Regions from separate parts of the Cellulomonas sp. FA1 genome, predicted to be linked through region 1. Evidence: riboswitches for the same ligand, from Rfam matches in the RefSeq annotation. Region 1 holds a riboswitch; the other holds the start of a gene.
The links. Region 1 has a riboswitch for S-adenosylmethionine ahead of GY42_RS09760 (rhodanese-like domain-containing protein). Riboswitches for the same ligand answer to the same signal wherever they lie in the genome.
Positions count from the first base shown of each region.

Region 2: it holds a riboswitch for S-adenosylmethionine, as region 1 does, so the genes downstream of both, GY42_RS13715 (methylenetetrahydrofolate reductase) here and GY42_RS09760 (rhodanese-like domain-containing protein) in region 1, are expected to answer to the same signal.

Region 1 covers NZ_LBMY01000001.1:2,156,346-2,163,861, forward strand. Annotated here, with positions in the region: gene GY42_RS09750 (aminotransferase class V-fold PLP-dependent enzyme) at 1-903, opposite strand, end outside; SAM riboswitch class IV at 940-1,054, opposite strand; gene GY42_RS09755 (GNAT family N-acetyltransferase) at 1,193-1,717, opposite strand; SAM riboswitch class I at 1,831-1,928, shown strand; gene GY42_RS09760 (rhodanese-like domain-containing protein) at 1,933-2,376, shown strand; gene GY42_RS09765 (O-succinylhomoserine sulfhydrylase) at 2,394-3,641, shown strand; gene GY42_RS09770 (hypothetical protein) at 3,699-4,196, opposite strand; gene GY42_RS09775 (aldo/keto reductase family protein) at 4,311-5,321, shown strand; gene GY42_RS09780 (pyridoxamine 5'-phosphate oxidase family protein) at 5,424-5,942, opposite strand; gene GY42_RS09785 (LLM class flavin-dependent oxidoreductase) at 6,098-6,628, opposite strand; gene GY42_RS18205 (hypothetical protein) at 6,797-7,477, opposite strand.
Region 2 covers NZ_LBMY01000001.1:3,050,174-3,057,689, reverse strand. Annotated here, with positions in the region: gene GY42_RS13740 (SCO1664 family protein) at 1-318, shown strand, start outside; gene GY42_RS13735 (saccharopine dehydrogenase family protein) at 431-1,669, shown strand; gene GY42_RS18335 (hypothetical protein) at 1,858-2,706, opposite strand; gene GY42_RS13725 (DNA-3-methyladenine glycosylase I) at 2,846-3,454, shown strand; gene GY42_RS13720 (hypothetical protein) at 3,564-3,782, shown strand; SAM riboswitch class I at 3,945-4,051, shown strand; gene GY42_RS13715 (methylenetetrahydrofolate reductase) at 4,134-5,219, shown strand; gene metE (5-methyltetrahydropteroyltriglutamate--homocysteine S-methyltransferase) at 5,216-7,516, shown strand, end outside.

The sequences.
Region 1 (7,516 bases):
GGCCTCGTGCCGCGCGGGTGCGGGCTGCCAGACCGTGCGGTCGGTGCGGACGTCGCGCACGGCGCCGCCGCCGGCGAGGTAGGGCGTGCCGGTGTCGAGCCAGTCACGGCGCCCGACGAGCGCGCCGGCGCCGAACGGCGCGTACGTCTTGTGGCCCGAGAACGCGACGTAGTCGACGTCCGAGGCCGCGAGCGAGAACCCGCGGTGCGGCACGAGCTGGGCGCCGTCCACGGCGACGCGGGTGCCGGCCGCGTGCGCGAGCGCGACGACGCGGTCCAGCGGCAGCGACTCGCCCGTGACGTTCGACGCGCCGGTGAGCGTGAGCAGGGCGTACGGGCGGCGTGCGAGCTCGTCGCGCAGCGCGTCGAGCGTCGCGGCGACCGTCTCCGCGATCGGCAGGACCGTCGCGACCCGGCCGGTGCCGGCGCGCGCGCCCGTGCTGCGCTGCACCCACGGCAGCAGGTTGGCGTGGTGCTCGACGTCGAGCACGAGCACGGCCCCACCCTCGGGCACGACGCCCGCGAGCAGGTTGAGCGAGTCGGTCGTGTTGCGCGTGACGATCGCGACGTCGTCCTCGCGCGCGCCGACGAACCGGGCGATCGACTGCCGCGACGCCTCGTACAGCGCGGTCGACACCTGCGACAGGTAGCCGGCGCCGCGGTGCACCGACGCGTAGAGCGGCAGCACCTCGGCGACGCGCGCCGCGACGGACGCGAGCGCGGGCGCGCTCGCGGCGCAGTCGAGGTTGGCGTAGGTGCGGCTCGTGCCGTCGACGAGCGGCACGGTCGTGGACGCGCCGGTGACGGCCAGCAGCGGGCCGCGGTCGAAGGCGGCGCGGCCCGTCGGCACGGCGGCGCCGGACGCCTCGTCGGCACACGCGAACAGCTCGGTGACGGTGGTCATGGTGGTCCTCCGGTACGGGTCCCTCGGGACCGGCCGGTCCCGCGCTTGCCGGCGCCGGACGGCGCGCGACCAGGTCGTCACCCGGGGCACCCCACCGCGGTTGGAGGGTTGCCGGCCAGCGAGCCGGGGCTTCGCGCTGACACTCTTGACCTGGGTCGAGGATCGGGGCCGCGTCCGGCGCGTGTCAACGCCGACGCGCCGTCGTTCTCGGCATGCGAGACGCGACGTCTCGCGACGAGGGACGGGGCCAGGACGCGGCGCGTGACGGGACGGCGAGCCCGTACCGACGTCAGGGCAGGTCGCGCACCATCACGACGCTGCGGTACGCCTTGCCCCGCCACTGGATCACGTCGCCCTCGACGAACCCCCAGCGCGCGTACATCCGCCGCAGCCCCTGCGCCGGGACGGCCGTGTCGAGGCCGATCGACCGCGCACCGCCGTCGACCGCCCACGTGCGCAGCGCACCCCACAACGCCGACGCCAGGCCGCGGCCGCGCAGGTCCGGGCGGACGGCGAGCTGGTTCAGCCACACCCGGCCGGGCTCGCGCGCCGCGGGCGTCAGCGCCAGCAGCCCACCGCCCGGAGGGCTGCTGCACGTGACGGTCCCCGCGAGCGCACCGGCGGCGTCGACGACGACCCAGGACGCGCCGACGCCGAGCGTGCGGGCCGCCGTCACGTCGTCGCTCTGCGTCGCGCCCGTGAAGTTCAGTCCGGCGGCGGCGAGGTCGGCGTAGGCCGCGTGCAGCAGGCGCGTGAGCGCGGGCACGTCGGAGACGGTCGTGGGGCGGAGCACGAAACCCTCGGGGACGTCCATCGGCGCCCAGCCTGGCACGGCGTCGCGGCCGTCCGCACGGCCCGTCGCCCGCCGTGAGACGCCCGCCGTGAGACGCCCGCGACGACGCCGCCCGCGCGGGCGTAGCATCGCCGCGACCATCCAGAGCGGCCGAGAGATCTGGCTCGACGACGCCGCAGCAACCCGCACGGGCGACCGTGGCGCAGGGTGCTACCGCCAGAGACGATGGGAGGACCATGACCGTGCAGCCGCGTCCCGCCCCCGGTTACGCCGGGGACGTCACCGCCACCGAGGCCTGGCAGATCCTGCAGGAGCGCGACGACGCCGTGCTCGTCGACGTGCGCACCGACGCCGAGTGGCGCTACGTCGGCGTGCCCGACCTGCGGCCCGTCGGCCGGCAGGCCGCGCTCGTCGAGTGGGTGCAGTACCCGTCCGGGCAGCCCAACCCGCGGTTCCTCGAGCAGCTCGCCGCGACCGGCGTCACGCCGGGCGACGGCCGGCCCGTGGTGTTCCTGTGCCGCTCGGGCCAGCGCTCGATCGGCGCGGCGCAGGCCGCGACCGCGGCCGGCTACGGGCCCGCGTACAACGTGCTCGAGGGCTTCGAGGGTCCGACGGGCCCCGACGGCCACCGCGGCCACGTCGGCTGGCGCGCCGACGGCCTGCCGTGGGTCCAGCCGTGAGCGGCGCGACCCCCGACCTGCCCCCGGGCCCGGGCGACTGGGACGACCACCGCCTCGACCGGACCACGCTGCGTCCCGACACGCTCGCGGTGCGCGGCGGGCTCGTGCGCACCGAGTTCGGCGAGATGTCCGAGGCCGTGTTCCTCACGCAGGGGTACACGTACGCGACGGCCGCGCAGGCCGAGGCCGGGTTCGCCGGCGACGTCGACCGCTTCCTGTACTCGCGCTACGGCAACCCCACCGTGACGACGTTCGAGGAGCGGCTGCGGCTGCTCGAGGGCGCCGAGGCGTGCTACGCGACCGCGTCGGGCATGTCCGCGGTGTTCACCGCGCTGGCCGCGCTCGTGCGGTCCGGCTCGCGCATCGTCGCGGCGCGCGCGCTGTTCGGGTCGTCGGTCGTGATCTTCGACGAGATCCTCGCCAAGTGGGGCGTGCGCACCGACTACGTCGACGGGCACGTGCCCGCGCAGTGGGAGGCCGCGCTCGCGACACCCGCCGACGTCGTGTTCTTCGAGACCCCGTCGAACCCGATGCAGGACCTCGTCGACATCGCGACCGTGAGCCGGCTCGCGCACGCGGCCGGCGCGACCGTCGTCGTCGACAACGTCTTCGCGACGCCCGTGTTCTCGCGCCCGCTCGAGCACGGTGCCGACGTCGTCGTGTACTCCGCCACCAAGCACGTCGACGGGCAGGGGCGCGTGCTCGGCGGCGCGATCCTCGGGTCCGCCGACTACGTGCGCGGACCCGTGCAGACGCTGCTGCGCAACACCGGGCCGTCGCTCTCGCCGTTCAACGCGTGGGTGCTGCTCAAGGGCCTGGAGACCATGAGCGTGCGCGTGCGCCACCAGGCGGCGTCGGCGCTCACGCTCGCGCGGTGGCTCGAGGAGCAGCCCGGCGTCGCGCGCGTCCGGTACCCGTTCCTGGAGTCGCACCCGCAGCACGACCTGGCGCGCGCGCAGCAGACCGGCGGCGGCACGGTCGTCACGTTCGACCTCGCGGTCCCGCCCGACGCACCCGCCGACGTCGCGAAGAAGGCCACGTTCGGCGTGCTCGACGCGCTGCGCGTCGTCGACATCTCGAACAACCTCGGCGACGCGAAGTCGATCGTCACGCACCCCGCGACGACGACGCACCGCAAGCTCGGCCCCGCGGGCCGCGCCGCGGTCGGCATCGGCGAGGCCACCGTGCGGCTGTCGGTGGGGCTCGAGGACGTCGAGGACCTGCGCGACGACCTCGCGCAGGCGCTCGCGACGCTCACGGGCTGACGGCGGGTCGCGGTCGGGGCCGGCGGTGGTCGGGACGGGCCGCGGTCGGGGCGGAGGTCAGCCCGCAGCGACCAGCCCGACCGCGACCACGGCGTCGGTCGCGGCGGTCACCGTCACGTCGACCGCCCCGCCGGGCAGGTCGAACGACGGGCCGTCGGCCATGGTGGCGCCGCCCTCGACGAGGGGCACGCACGGCGCCTCGGACGACGCGACCTCGGCGCCGTCGGCGACGACCGTGACCGTGACGGGCGCGCCGTCGTCCGACGTGCACACGACGCGCGGCGCGTACGACCCGGCGGTCACGTCGGCGAGCGTCGCGCGCTGCGTCCCGCCGCCGGCGACGGCGCCCGCGAACGCCTCGGTCGCGTCGCCCGTCTGCGCGAGCACGGCACGCTGGTCGTCCGGGGACGGCGGCTCGGACGCCCCCGCCCCGGCCCTCGGCGCAACGGGCGACGTCGGGCCCGGGGCGGGGGCTTCGCCGTCGGAGCACGCGGCGAGCACCAGGGCCGCCGCCGGGGCGAGCAGGAGGGCTGCGAGGCGTCGTCGGGGTCGCATGGCGGGGACGCTAGCGCAGGGCCGGGGCCCGACCAGGGCCGGGCCCGTCCCCCGTCACCGGCCACGGGGACGCACGGGCGGGCCCGTGTCGGGCGCGGGTGAGAGGCTGGGCGCATGCATTTCCGATTCCTCGGCAACTCCGGCCTCAAGATCTCCGAGCTCACCTACGGCAACTGGCTGACCCACGGGTCCCAGGTCGAGAACGACACCGCGACGGCGTGCGTGCGCGCCGCGCTCGACGTCGGCATCACGACGTTCGACACGGCCGACGTGTACGCCAACACGGTCGCCGAGTCCGTGCTGGGCGACGCCCTGGCCGGCGAGCGGCGCGAGTCGCTCGAGATCTTCACGAAGGTCTACTGGCCGACCGGCCCCGGCGGCCCGAACGACACGGGCCTGTCGCGCAAGCACATCCGCGAGTCGATCGACGGGTCGCTGCGTCGCCTGCGCACCGACTACGTCGACCTCTACCAGGCGCACCGCTACGACCACGAGACGCCGCTCGAGGAGACGATGCAGGCGTTCGCCGACGTCGTCCGCCAGGGCAAGGCGCTGTACATCGGCGTGAGCGAGTGGACCGCCGACCAGATCCGCGCGGGTCACGCGCTCGCGAAGGACCTGGGCGTGCAGCTGGTGTCGAACCAGCCGCAGTACTCGGCGCTGTGGCGCGTCATCGAGCCCGAGGTCGTGCCGACCTCGCGCGAGCTCGGCGTCTCGCAGGTCGTGTGGTCCCCCATCGCGCAGGGCGTGCTCACCGGCAAGTACAAGCCGGGTGCGCCGCTGCCCGAGGGCTCGCGCGCGACCGACGACAAGGGCGGCGCGAAGATGATCGCGCGGTTCATGCGCGACGAGGTGCTCGAGCGCGTGCAGGGCCTGCAGCCGATCGCCGACGAGCTGGGCCTGACGATGGCGCAGCTGTCGATCGCGTGGGTGCTGTCGAACGACAACGTCGCCGCCGCGATCATCGGTGCGTCGCGCCCCGAGCAGGTGCACGACAACGCCAAGGCCGCGGGCGTCACGCTGCCGGCCGAGGTGCTGACCCGCATCGACGAGGTGCTCGGCGACGTGGTCGTGTCCGACCCGTCCGAGACGGCGAAGGCCTCGCCCGCCCAGCGCCTGGTCTGACCCGCCGGGCCGCGGCCCGCGGACCGACCGCAGACGCACGACGCCCCGTCCCGGGTCACCGGGGCGGGGCGTCGTGCGTGCGGACGTGCCGGCGAGTCGCGGTCAGAGGTCGACGGTGGCGTTCTCACCGCCGTCGTACGCCTCGCCCGTGACCTTCGCCTTGACGAGGCTGATGACCGTCGCCAGACGACCGCCGGGGCTGTCCCAGTACTCGGCGGTGTCCGCGTGCAGCTTGATCAGCCCGAGGTTCGGGGTCTCCGGGCCGTCGGGGAACCACGCCTCGGCCACCGGCCCCCACAGCTCGCGCGCCTTCGCGGTGTCCTTCAGCACCTCGGCCGTCCCCGACACCGACAGCCACGACGACGACCCCGCGAACGCCGCGTTCGCCGGGCTGCCCGCGCGGATCTCCGCGACCTTGTGGCTGTCGAGCGCCGTGAAGAACCACAGGTCGCCGTCGAACTCGACGTCCTGCACACCCATCGGGCGGCTCACGAGCGCGCCGTCGGCGTCGACGGTGGTGAGCATCGCGAGGTGGTGGTCGCGCAGCAGCTCGCCGACCTTGGCGACCGCCTCCTCGTGCGTCGGGGCGTCGTCCTGCTCGTTCCAGGTCGTGCCGGCCATGGTGCCCTCCGTCCGTCGGGCGGACCCGGTGGCCCGCCCGGCCACGCTAGGCACGTGCGCGCCACGCCGCACCCGCGGGCGCCACGTCGCGGCGGGCACGCGCGGGACGGCCCGGGGCGGGCGCCCGCGGGTCAGCGGCTCAGCCGGTCAGCGGGTCAGCGGGCGAGCGAGCCGGCGTGCCGCGCGGACGACCCGACGAGCGCGAGCGCGACCGTGTCGACACCCGTGCGCGCCGCCAGGTCGGCGGCGTCGCGCAGCACGCGGTCGCGCGGCGCGACGAGCCACGTCGCGGACGGCGACCACGTGACGCCCGAGAACGCCTCGGCGTACGCGACGGCCGTGCGACGCCGGGCCGCGTCGGCCTCGTCGGCGGCGACCACGGTCTCGACCTCGAGCACCACGCGGACCTCCGCGCGGTCGCGCCCGACCGCGCGGATCTCGTCCTCGAGCACGCTCACGAGCGCGCGCACGGCCGCGGGCGTGGGCAGCGCGGCCGAGTGCACGAGCCGCACGACGTCGGCGCGCGCGGCGGCCAGGGCGATCGTGGTCGGGTCGAGCGCGGCGGCGTCGAGCAGGAACTCCACGCCGCGCGGAGCGGGTCGCGCGACCTCGACGCGGGGCACGTCGGGACGGGTGGACGACGGACCACGGGTCGCGCGCGTGGGCGCGAGGACGGGCTGAGCCACGGGGAGTTCCCTCGGGTCGAACGGGGTGCGTCGCGTGGGCCGTGCCGCACGCGCGCGGGGTCGTCAGCTCAGCGACAACACACCCGGACCGAGAACATGGAGGCACCCTAGCCCGCGCGCACGCGCCAGGACCACCCCTGGTCACACCTCGGGCGTCCCGGGGCCTCGCTACAGCACGAACGCGGCGGCGACGAGCGCGTACGTCGGGCCGAGGCGACCGCGCACCGCGCGGTGCAGCACGCCGTACAGCACCGCGGCCCCCATCGCGTACGCCCCGCCCGCGGGGCCCTGCAGCAGCACGTGCACGAGCCCCCACGTGGTGGCGAGCACGAACCCGCCCCACGGCACGTCGGGCCGCCCCCGGGAGGCCTCGCCCCAGCGCTGCCCGTAGCCCAGCAGCGTCACGATCACCAGCACCTCGACGAGGTAGTACACGACGAGCGCCGCGAGGCTGGGCGCGAACGCGGAGCCGACGTCGTCGCGCAGCCGCGTCGCCTCGGCGAGCGGCTTCCACTCATGCGTGAGTGCCGCGCGCGACCCGACCGCGAGCACGAGGGCCGCGGCGGCGTACGCGGCACGACGCGCGCCCCCGGCGGGCGTCGCCACCGGGTCGTCGGCACGCCACGGCGCGTGCCGCAGGAGCAGCAGCGCCCCGGCGAGCCACCCGGCGGCAGTGACGAGCCAGTGCACGGCGGGCGCCCACCGCTCGCCGACGGCGCCCCGGATCGCACCGTCGAGCGCGAGGCCGACCACGAGCTCCCACCCGAAGACCGCGAACGCGTACAGCGCCAGGTTCCGCCACCGGGGGGCCGTGCCGAGGACGGGCGCAGGGCGGGTGCTCGTCGACATGGCCCGACACTGGCAGCGGCCGGGCCCCGCGGCCCGGGA
Region 2 (7,516 bases), 890 kb from region 1:
GACCGCAAGGGCGGGCACGTGCTGCCCGTCGCGGGCGGCCACCGCTACGGCGTCGACCACGGCGTCACGTTCCACACCGAGCCCAAGCTGCGGACCGTGCTGTGGGGATGGGTGGGCGAGGACCTCGACGCGCAGGAGCGAGCGGGCGTCGAGCGCGTGCTCGACGGCGTGCACGGTGCGCTGGGCGACGAGCTGGCGGCGCTGCTGGACGGCGCCGAGGTCGACGCGCTGGTCGCGCGGTGCGAGCGGCTGCTCGCGAGCGGGCGGTTCCCCGGGCCGGAGGCGGCGTCGTCGCCGGTGCCGTGGCCGCTGTTCTGAGCCGGCCCGCCGCGCACGCGCGGTCCCGCGCCTGGCGGGTGCGCTGACGGTCCGGCCCGGCCGTGTCCGGCCGCACGGTGGCGGGGGTCGCGGGCCCGGGTGAGCATCGAGCATGACCGACGCGCGGGACCACGACCTCGTCCTGCTCGGCGCGAGCGGGTTCGTGGGCCGGCTGGTCGCCGAGCACGTCGCCCGCCACGCACCGCCGGGCACGCGCGTCGCGCTGGCGGGACGCAGCCGCGCGCGGCTCGAGGAGGTGCGGGCGGCGCTGCCGGACGTCGCGCACGGCTGGCCCGTCGTCGTCGCCGACTCCGCGGACGACGCCGCGCTGGCCCGGCTCGCGCGCTCGACCCGCGCGCTGCTGTCGACCGTGGGCCCGTACGCGCGGCACGGCCTGCCGCTGGTCGGGGCGTGCGCGGCGGCCGGCACGCACTACGCGGACCTCACGGGCGAGGCGACGTTCGTGCGCGCGGCCGTCGACCGGTACGGCGCGGCGGCGCGGGCCTCGGGCGCGCGGCTCGTGCACGCGTGCGGCTACGACTCGGTGCCCTCGGACCTGGCGGTGCACCTGCTGCACGCGCGGGCCGCCGCCGACGGCGCCGGCGAGCTGGTCGACGTGCGGCTGCGCGCCCGCGCGCGCGGCGGGGTCTCGGGCGGCACGGTCGCGTCGATGCGCGGCGTGCTCGACGACGCGCGACGCTCGGCCACGACCCGCCGGCTGCTGCGGGACCCGTACGCGCTGAGCCCCGACCGGGGCGCCGAGCCCGACGTCCCGCAGCCGCGGACGCTCGCGCCGCCGCGGCGCGCGGCCGACGGCCGGTGGGCGGGCCCGTGGGTCATGGCGTCGTTCGACGGGCAGGTGGTGCGGCGCAGCAACGCGCTGACCGGGTGGGCGTACGGGCGCGGGCTGCGGTACGGCGAGGTCGTGGACACGGGCCCGGGCGCCCGCGGCGCCGCCCTGGCCGGGGGGGTCGCCGCGGGCCTGGTGGTGGGCGGCGGGCTGCTGCTGGTCCCGGGCGTCGGACGGGCGCTGGAGCGCGTGCTGCCGGCGCCGGGCACGGGCCCCGACGCGGCCACGCGTGCGCACGGGTGGTTCCGCTCCGAGGTGCGCGCGACGACGACGTCGGGGCGTCGGTACACGGCCGTGGCGGCCGGTCCGGGCGACCCGGGGTACGCCGCGACGTCCGTCATGCTCGGGCAGGCGGGTCTCGCGCTCGCGCTCGACGGCGACCGGCTGCCGGACCGCGCGGGCTCGCTGACCCCCGCGACCGCGCTCGGCGACGTGCTCGTCGCCCGGCTGCGCGCCGCCGGGCACACGTACGCGGCCGACGAGGCGACGCCCGTCGCCTGACCGCCGCACGGCGCACGCCGCACGACAGGCACGCCGACGGACACTCCCCCGGTCGACGGACACCCGCGCGCGCGTGTCCGTCGACCCGTACCGCTGTCCGTCGACGTGTGGGGGTCCGCCACGCGTGGGGGTCCGCCATGTGTGGGGGTCCGACCACGCGTGGGGTCCGACGACGGGGCGACCGTGCGTCAGGCGGCGGGCTCGACGGGGCCGTCGCGGCCCGCCAGCAGGTCGCCGCACGACACCTGCTGCGCCGTCGTGACGACCGGGTCGTCCGCCGCGGCACCCGTCGCGACCTGCTCGGCCGCGCCGTTGCGCGCGGTGCGGCCGCCGTCGCCCAGGTCGACCCACGTGCGCGTGACCGTGAACGTGCCGCCGTCGGCGCTCACGGCGTCGAGGCCCGCGAGGCGCAGCGCACCGCCGTCCTGCGTGCAGCCGACGCCCGTGCCCTGGCCCGCGAACCCGCGGTCGAACGTGTACGCCTGGCCCTGCGCGTTGGTGGGCGCCACGAGCCCGCAGTCGACGACCGACCACAGCCGGGCCTCGCGCCCGAGGTCGACGAGCACGACGGGGATCGCGTCGGCCTGCACGCGCTGCACGACGGCCGACGCGGGCACCGGGCTCGCCGAGTCGATCGCGGCCGAGAACGTCGCGCCCGACGCGGTGGTGACGCCGATGCGACGGTCGGCGCCGCCCGTGAGCCACGCCTGGTCGGGGCGTCCGTCGCCGTCGACGTCGACGACCTCGCGGACGTCCGCGCCGGCGGGCGGCCCGTCGCCCGTCGGGGCGCAGCCCGCGGTCGTGGCCGGCGACGCGGCCGGGGTCGCGCTCGGGCTCGCCGGTGCGGTCGGTGTCGTGGCCGCCGGGGTCGGCGTGGGCGACGTCGTGGGGGCCGCCGTGCCGTCGTCGCCGCCGCGTGTCAGGAGCAGCGCGACGACGACGCCGACGAGCACGACGACCGCGACGGCCCACGGCCACCAGGGCGCGCGGCGGGTGGGACCGGGACCGGGAGTGGCGGGTGCTGCCGGTGTGCTCATGCAGCCCTGCCTACTCCGGTTGCCCGGGGCACGCACCTCGGACGGATCCGGGCCGACCCCAGGCCCGCCCGGCGGGCGGCGACGCACGGCGGCGTGAACCGCCACGCGGGGTGTCGGCGGGACGGGCCAGACTCGTGCCATGACGACCACGGCCCCCTCACCCGACGCGACGCCCGCGGCACCGCTGGCGCAGGACGAGCCGTTCCGGTGCTTCGGCTCCGGCGACCCGGTGTACGCGGCCTACCACGACGACGAGTGGGGCGTCCCGGTCCACGACGAGCACGCGCTGTACGAGCGGATCTCGCTCGAGGCGTTCCAGTCGGGCCTCGCGTGGATCACGATCCTGCGCAAGCGGCCGGCGTTCCGCACGGCGTTCGCCGGGTTCGACCCCGAGGTCGTGGCGACCTTCGGCGAGGACGACGTCGCGCGGCTCATGGCGGACGCGGGGATCGTGCGCAACCGCGCGAAGGTCGACGCGACGATCGCGAACGCCCGCGCGCTGCTCGCGCTGCACGACTCCGGCCGCACGCTCGACGAGGTGCTGTGGTCGCACGCGCCCACGGCGCCCCGCGAGCGCCCGCGCAGCTACGCCGACGTGCCCGCGCGGACCGCCGAGTCGGCCGCGCTGGCCAAGGAGCTCAAGTCGCTCGGCTTCCGGTTCGTCGGCCCGACCACCGCGTACGCCGCGATGCAGGCGTGCGGCGTGGTCGACGACCACCTCGCGGCGTGCGTCGTGGTGGCCGGGTGACCCCGCGTCCCCCGGGTGGCGCGCGCGCTGCTCCGGCGGGGTGACGCGTGGGGTGAACAAGCGTCCGGCGGCCGACGGGGCCCTTCCCACCGCCGCTAAGGTCGCCCCCATGACCCACCACGCGCACCCGGACGGGCAGCACGACCCCGTGCAGGCCGCGCACGAGGCGTGGTGGACGGCGGGCGAGCCCGACCCGCAGGTGCTCGCGGCCGTGCACGAGGGCCTGCACGACGTCCCCGTGATGACCCCGGCGACGTCCTGGTTCGGTCTGCCGCACCAGCGCACGGCACGCGAGGCGCTGCCCTCGCTGCACCGCCGCCGCCGCTGACCCCTGCCGTCCACCCGGCGTCGCCCCGGGCGGTCGGCGTGCGACGAGCTGTTCCGACCCACTCCGGCCCGTCGGAGCCGGGAGGGCCGCCGACCGAACGAAGTCGTCTCACTGAACGAGAAGCGCTGTCCGCCATCCGGGCATGGCCGCTAGCATCGTCGTCGACCATCCAGAGCGGCTGAGAGACCTGGCTCCGCGACGCCGCAGCAACCCCCCTCCCTGCGAGGGTGTGGGTGCTTCCGCCAGGAACGATGGAGTGACGATGACCGTCTGCGCCCTGGCGACCGACCCCTCGTGCAGCCCGTGCTGCCCCGTGAGCGCACGCACCGCGTGCCTCCCGGGCCGCACCCGATGACCCTCGTGGCCGAGGTCGAGGCACCCGCCCCGCCGCCCGCCCGGGCCGCCGGCCGGCGCGCCGAGCAGGCGGGCGCCCTCGACCGGCCCACCGTGTCCTTCGAGCTCTTCCCGCCCCGGAACCCCGACGCCGCGCCGCGGCTCTGGCGCACGGTGCGCGAGCTCGAGACCGTCGAGCCCGACTTCGTGTCCGTGACCTACGGCGCGTCGGGCCGCACGCGCGAGACCACGCGCGTGCTCGTGCGGCGCCTGCTGCGCGAGACGTCGCTGACCCCGATCGCGCACCTGACCTGCGTGGGCACCTCGCGCGACGAGGTCACGACGATCGTCGAGGAGTTCCTCGACGAGGGCGTGCGCTCGTTCCTCGCGCTGCGCGGCGACCCGCCCGCGGGCGAGCCGGACTGGCGTCCGCACCCCGACGGCGTGCACACCGCCGCCGAGCTGGTCGAGCTGCTCCGCGAGATCGAGGGCCGCCGGTGCGGCCGCTCCGCGTCGCAGGCGGTGCGCGCCCGCGTCCGCCCGCTGTCCGTGGCGGTCGCGGCGTTCCCGCGCGGCAACCACGCGACCGGCGGCACACGCGCGCAGGACGTGCAGGCGCTGCTCGCCAAGCAGGAGGCGGGCGCCGACTTCGCGATCTCGCAGGTCTTCTTCGACGCCGAGGCCTACCTCGGTCTCGTCGCCGAGGCGCGCGAGGCCGGCGTCACCATCCCGATCGTGCCGGGGATCATCCCCACCACCGACCCGGCCCGCCTGCTGCGCGTGCAGGAGCTGACGGGCGTGCCCGTGCCGCAGCGCCTGCTCGACCTGCTCGGCGGCACCGACGACCCCGCGGAGCGCCACCGGCGCGGCACGCGCGCCGGTGTCGACCTGGTCAACGGCGTGCTGGACGGCGGCGCGCCCGGCGTGCACGTCTACACGTTCAACACCCACGAGGCGGCGCTCGACCTGCTCGACGGCGCCGACCTCGTCGGCGGACGGCGCACCACCGTCGCCGACCCCGCCCCGCCCACGACCACCGCACCCACGACCACGGCCGCGCCCACCGGCGCCGCCTCGACGACTCCGCGAGGGAACCTGTCATGACCAGCACCACGCCCGCCGCGCCGGCCACCCCGGCCTTCCCCACCGGCTCCGTCCTCGGCTACCCCCGCATCGGCCCGCGCCGCGAGCTCAAGAAGGCCCTCGAGGCGTTCTGGGCCGGCCGCAGGACGGCCGACGAGGTCGAGGCCGTGGCCGCCGACCTGCGCCGGCGCACCCGCGCCCGCCTCGCCGAGCTCGGCCTCGCGACCGACGCCCCCGCGATCCCGAGCGCGTTCTCGTTCTACGACCACGTGCTCGACACGGCCGCGCTCGTCGGCGCCGTGCCCGCCCGCTTCGCCGACCTGCAGGACGCCGACGGGCGCCTCGACCTCGCCGGGTACTCGACGGTCGCGCGCGGCCGCGGCGACGACCTGCCGCTCGAGATGACCAAGTGGTTCGACACGAACTACCACTACCTGGTCCCCGAGATCGGCCCGGGCACGGCGTTCCGCTACGCGTCGGACCGCCCGGTCGCCGAGTTCGCCGAGGCGCTCGCCGACGGCGTGCTCACGCGTCCCGTCGTCGTCGGCCCCGTGACGTTCCTCGCGCTCGCGAAGCCCACCGAGGACGCGCCCGCGGGCTTCCACCCGCTCGACAGGCTCGACGACCTGCTGCCGGTCTACGCGCGCCTGCTCACCGAGCTCGCCGCCGCGGGCGCGACGTGGGTGCAGCTCGACGAGCCCGCGCTCGTCTCCGACTCGATCGGCGTCGACGCGGCGGTGCTGGCCGAGGCCACGACCCGCGCCTACCGCGCGCTCGCGACCGAGCTCGCACGACCCGAGCGGCCCGCAGTCCTCGTCGCGGCGCCCTACGGCGACCTGGGCGCGGCGCTGCCCGTGCTCGCGGCCACCGACGTCGAGGGTCTCGCGATCGACCTCGTGCGCGGCGACGCGCCCACGGTCCCGGTGCCCGGCCTGGCCGGCAAGACGCTCGTCGGCGGCGTCGTCGACGGCCACAACATCTGGCGCGCGGACCTCGACGCGAGGCTCACGGTGCTCGAGCAGCTCGCGGGCCTCGGTGCGGCCGCCGTCGCGGTCGGCACGTCGACGTCGCTGTTCCACGTGCCGCACACGCTCGACGACGAGCCCGCGCTCGACCGCACGCTCGTGCAGTGGCTCGCGTTCGCCGACGAGAAGGTCCGCGAGGTCGCGACGCTCGCGACGGGCCTGACCGAGGGCCGTGAGGCCGTGCGCACCGAGCTGCTCGCGGCGTCCGACGCGGTGCGCAGCCGCGCGACGGCACCCGGCGTGGTCCGGCCCGAGGTGCGCGAGCGCGCCGCCGCGCTCACCGACGACCAGTTCCGCCGCGGCCCGTTCGCGGCGCGCAAGGCCGCGCAGGCCGAGCGCCTGCGGCTGCCCGCGCTGCCGACCACGACGATCGGCTCGTTCCCGCAGACGCCCGAGATCCGCAAGGCCCGCGCCGCGTTCGGCAAGGGCGAGCTGTCGGCGGCGGCGTACGAGGACGAGATGAAGGCGGAGATCCGCCGGGTCGTCGAGCTGCAGGAGCGCATCGGCCTGGACGTGCTGGTGCACGGCGAGCCCGAGCGCAACGACATGGTGCAGTACTTCGCCGAGAACCTCGACGGGTTCGCGGTCACGCAGAACGGCTGGGTGCAGTCGTACGGCTCGCGCTGCACGCGCCCGTCGATCCTGTGGGGCGACGTGTCGCGGCCCGCACCCATCACGGTCGCGTGGACCACGTACACGCAGTCGCTCACCGACAAGCCCGTCAAGGGCATGCTCACGGGCCCGGTGACGATCCTCGCGTGGTCGTTCGTGCGCGACGACCAGCCGCTCGGCGACACCGCGAACCAGGTGGCGCTCGCGCTGCGCGACGAGATCGCGGACCTCGAGGCCGCGGGCATCGGCATCGTGCAGGTCGACGAGCCGGCGCTGCGCGAGCTGCTGCCGCTGCGCGAGAAGGACCACGCGGCGTACCTCGACTGGTCGGTGCGCTCGTTCCGCCTCTCGACGGCCGGCGTGCGCCCGGACACGCAGATCCACACGCACCTGTGCTACTCGGAGTTCGGCGAGATCATGGACGCGATCGACGGCCTCGACGCGGACGTGACGAGCATCGAGGCGGCCCGCTCGAAGATGGAGATCCTCGGCGACATCGCGGCGGCGGGCTACCCGCGCGCCGTCGGCCCGGGCGTGTACGACATCCACTCGCCCCGCGTGCCGTCGCAGGCCGAGGTCACCGAGCTGCTCACCGAGGCGGTCCGCACCATCGACGTCGACCAGCTCTGGGTCAACCCGGACTGCGGCCTCAAGACCCGCCGCTACGAGGAGGTCACGCCC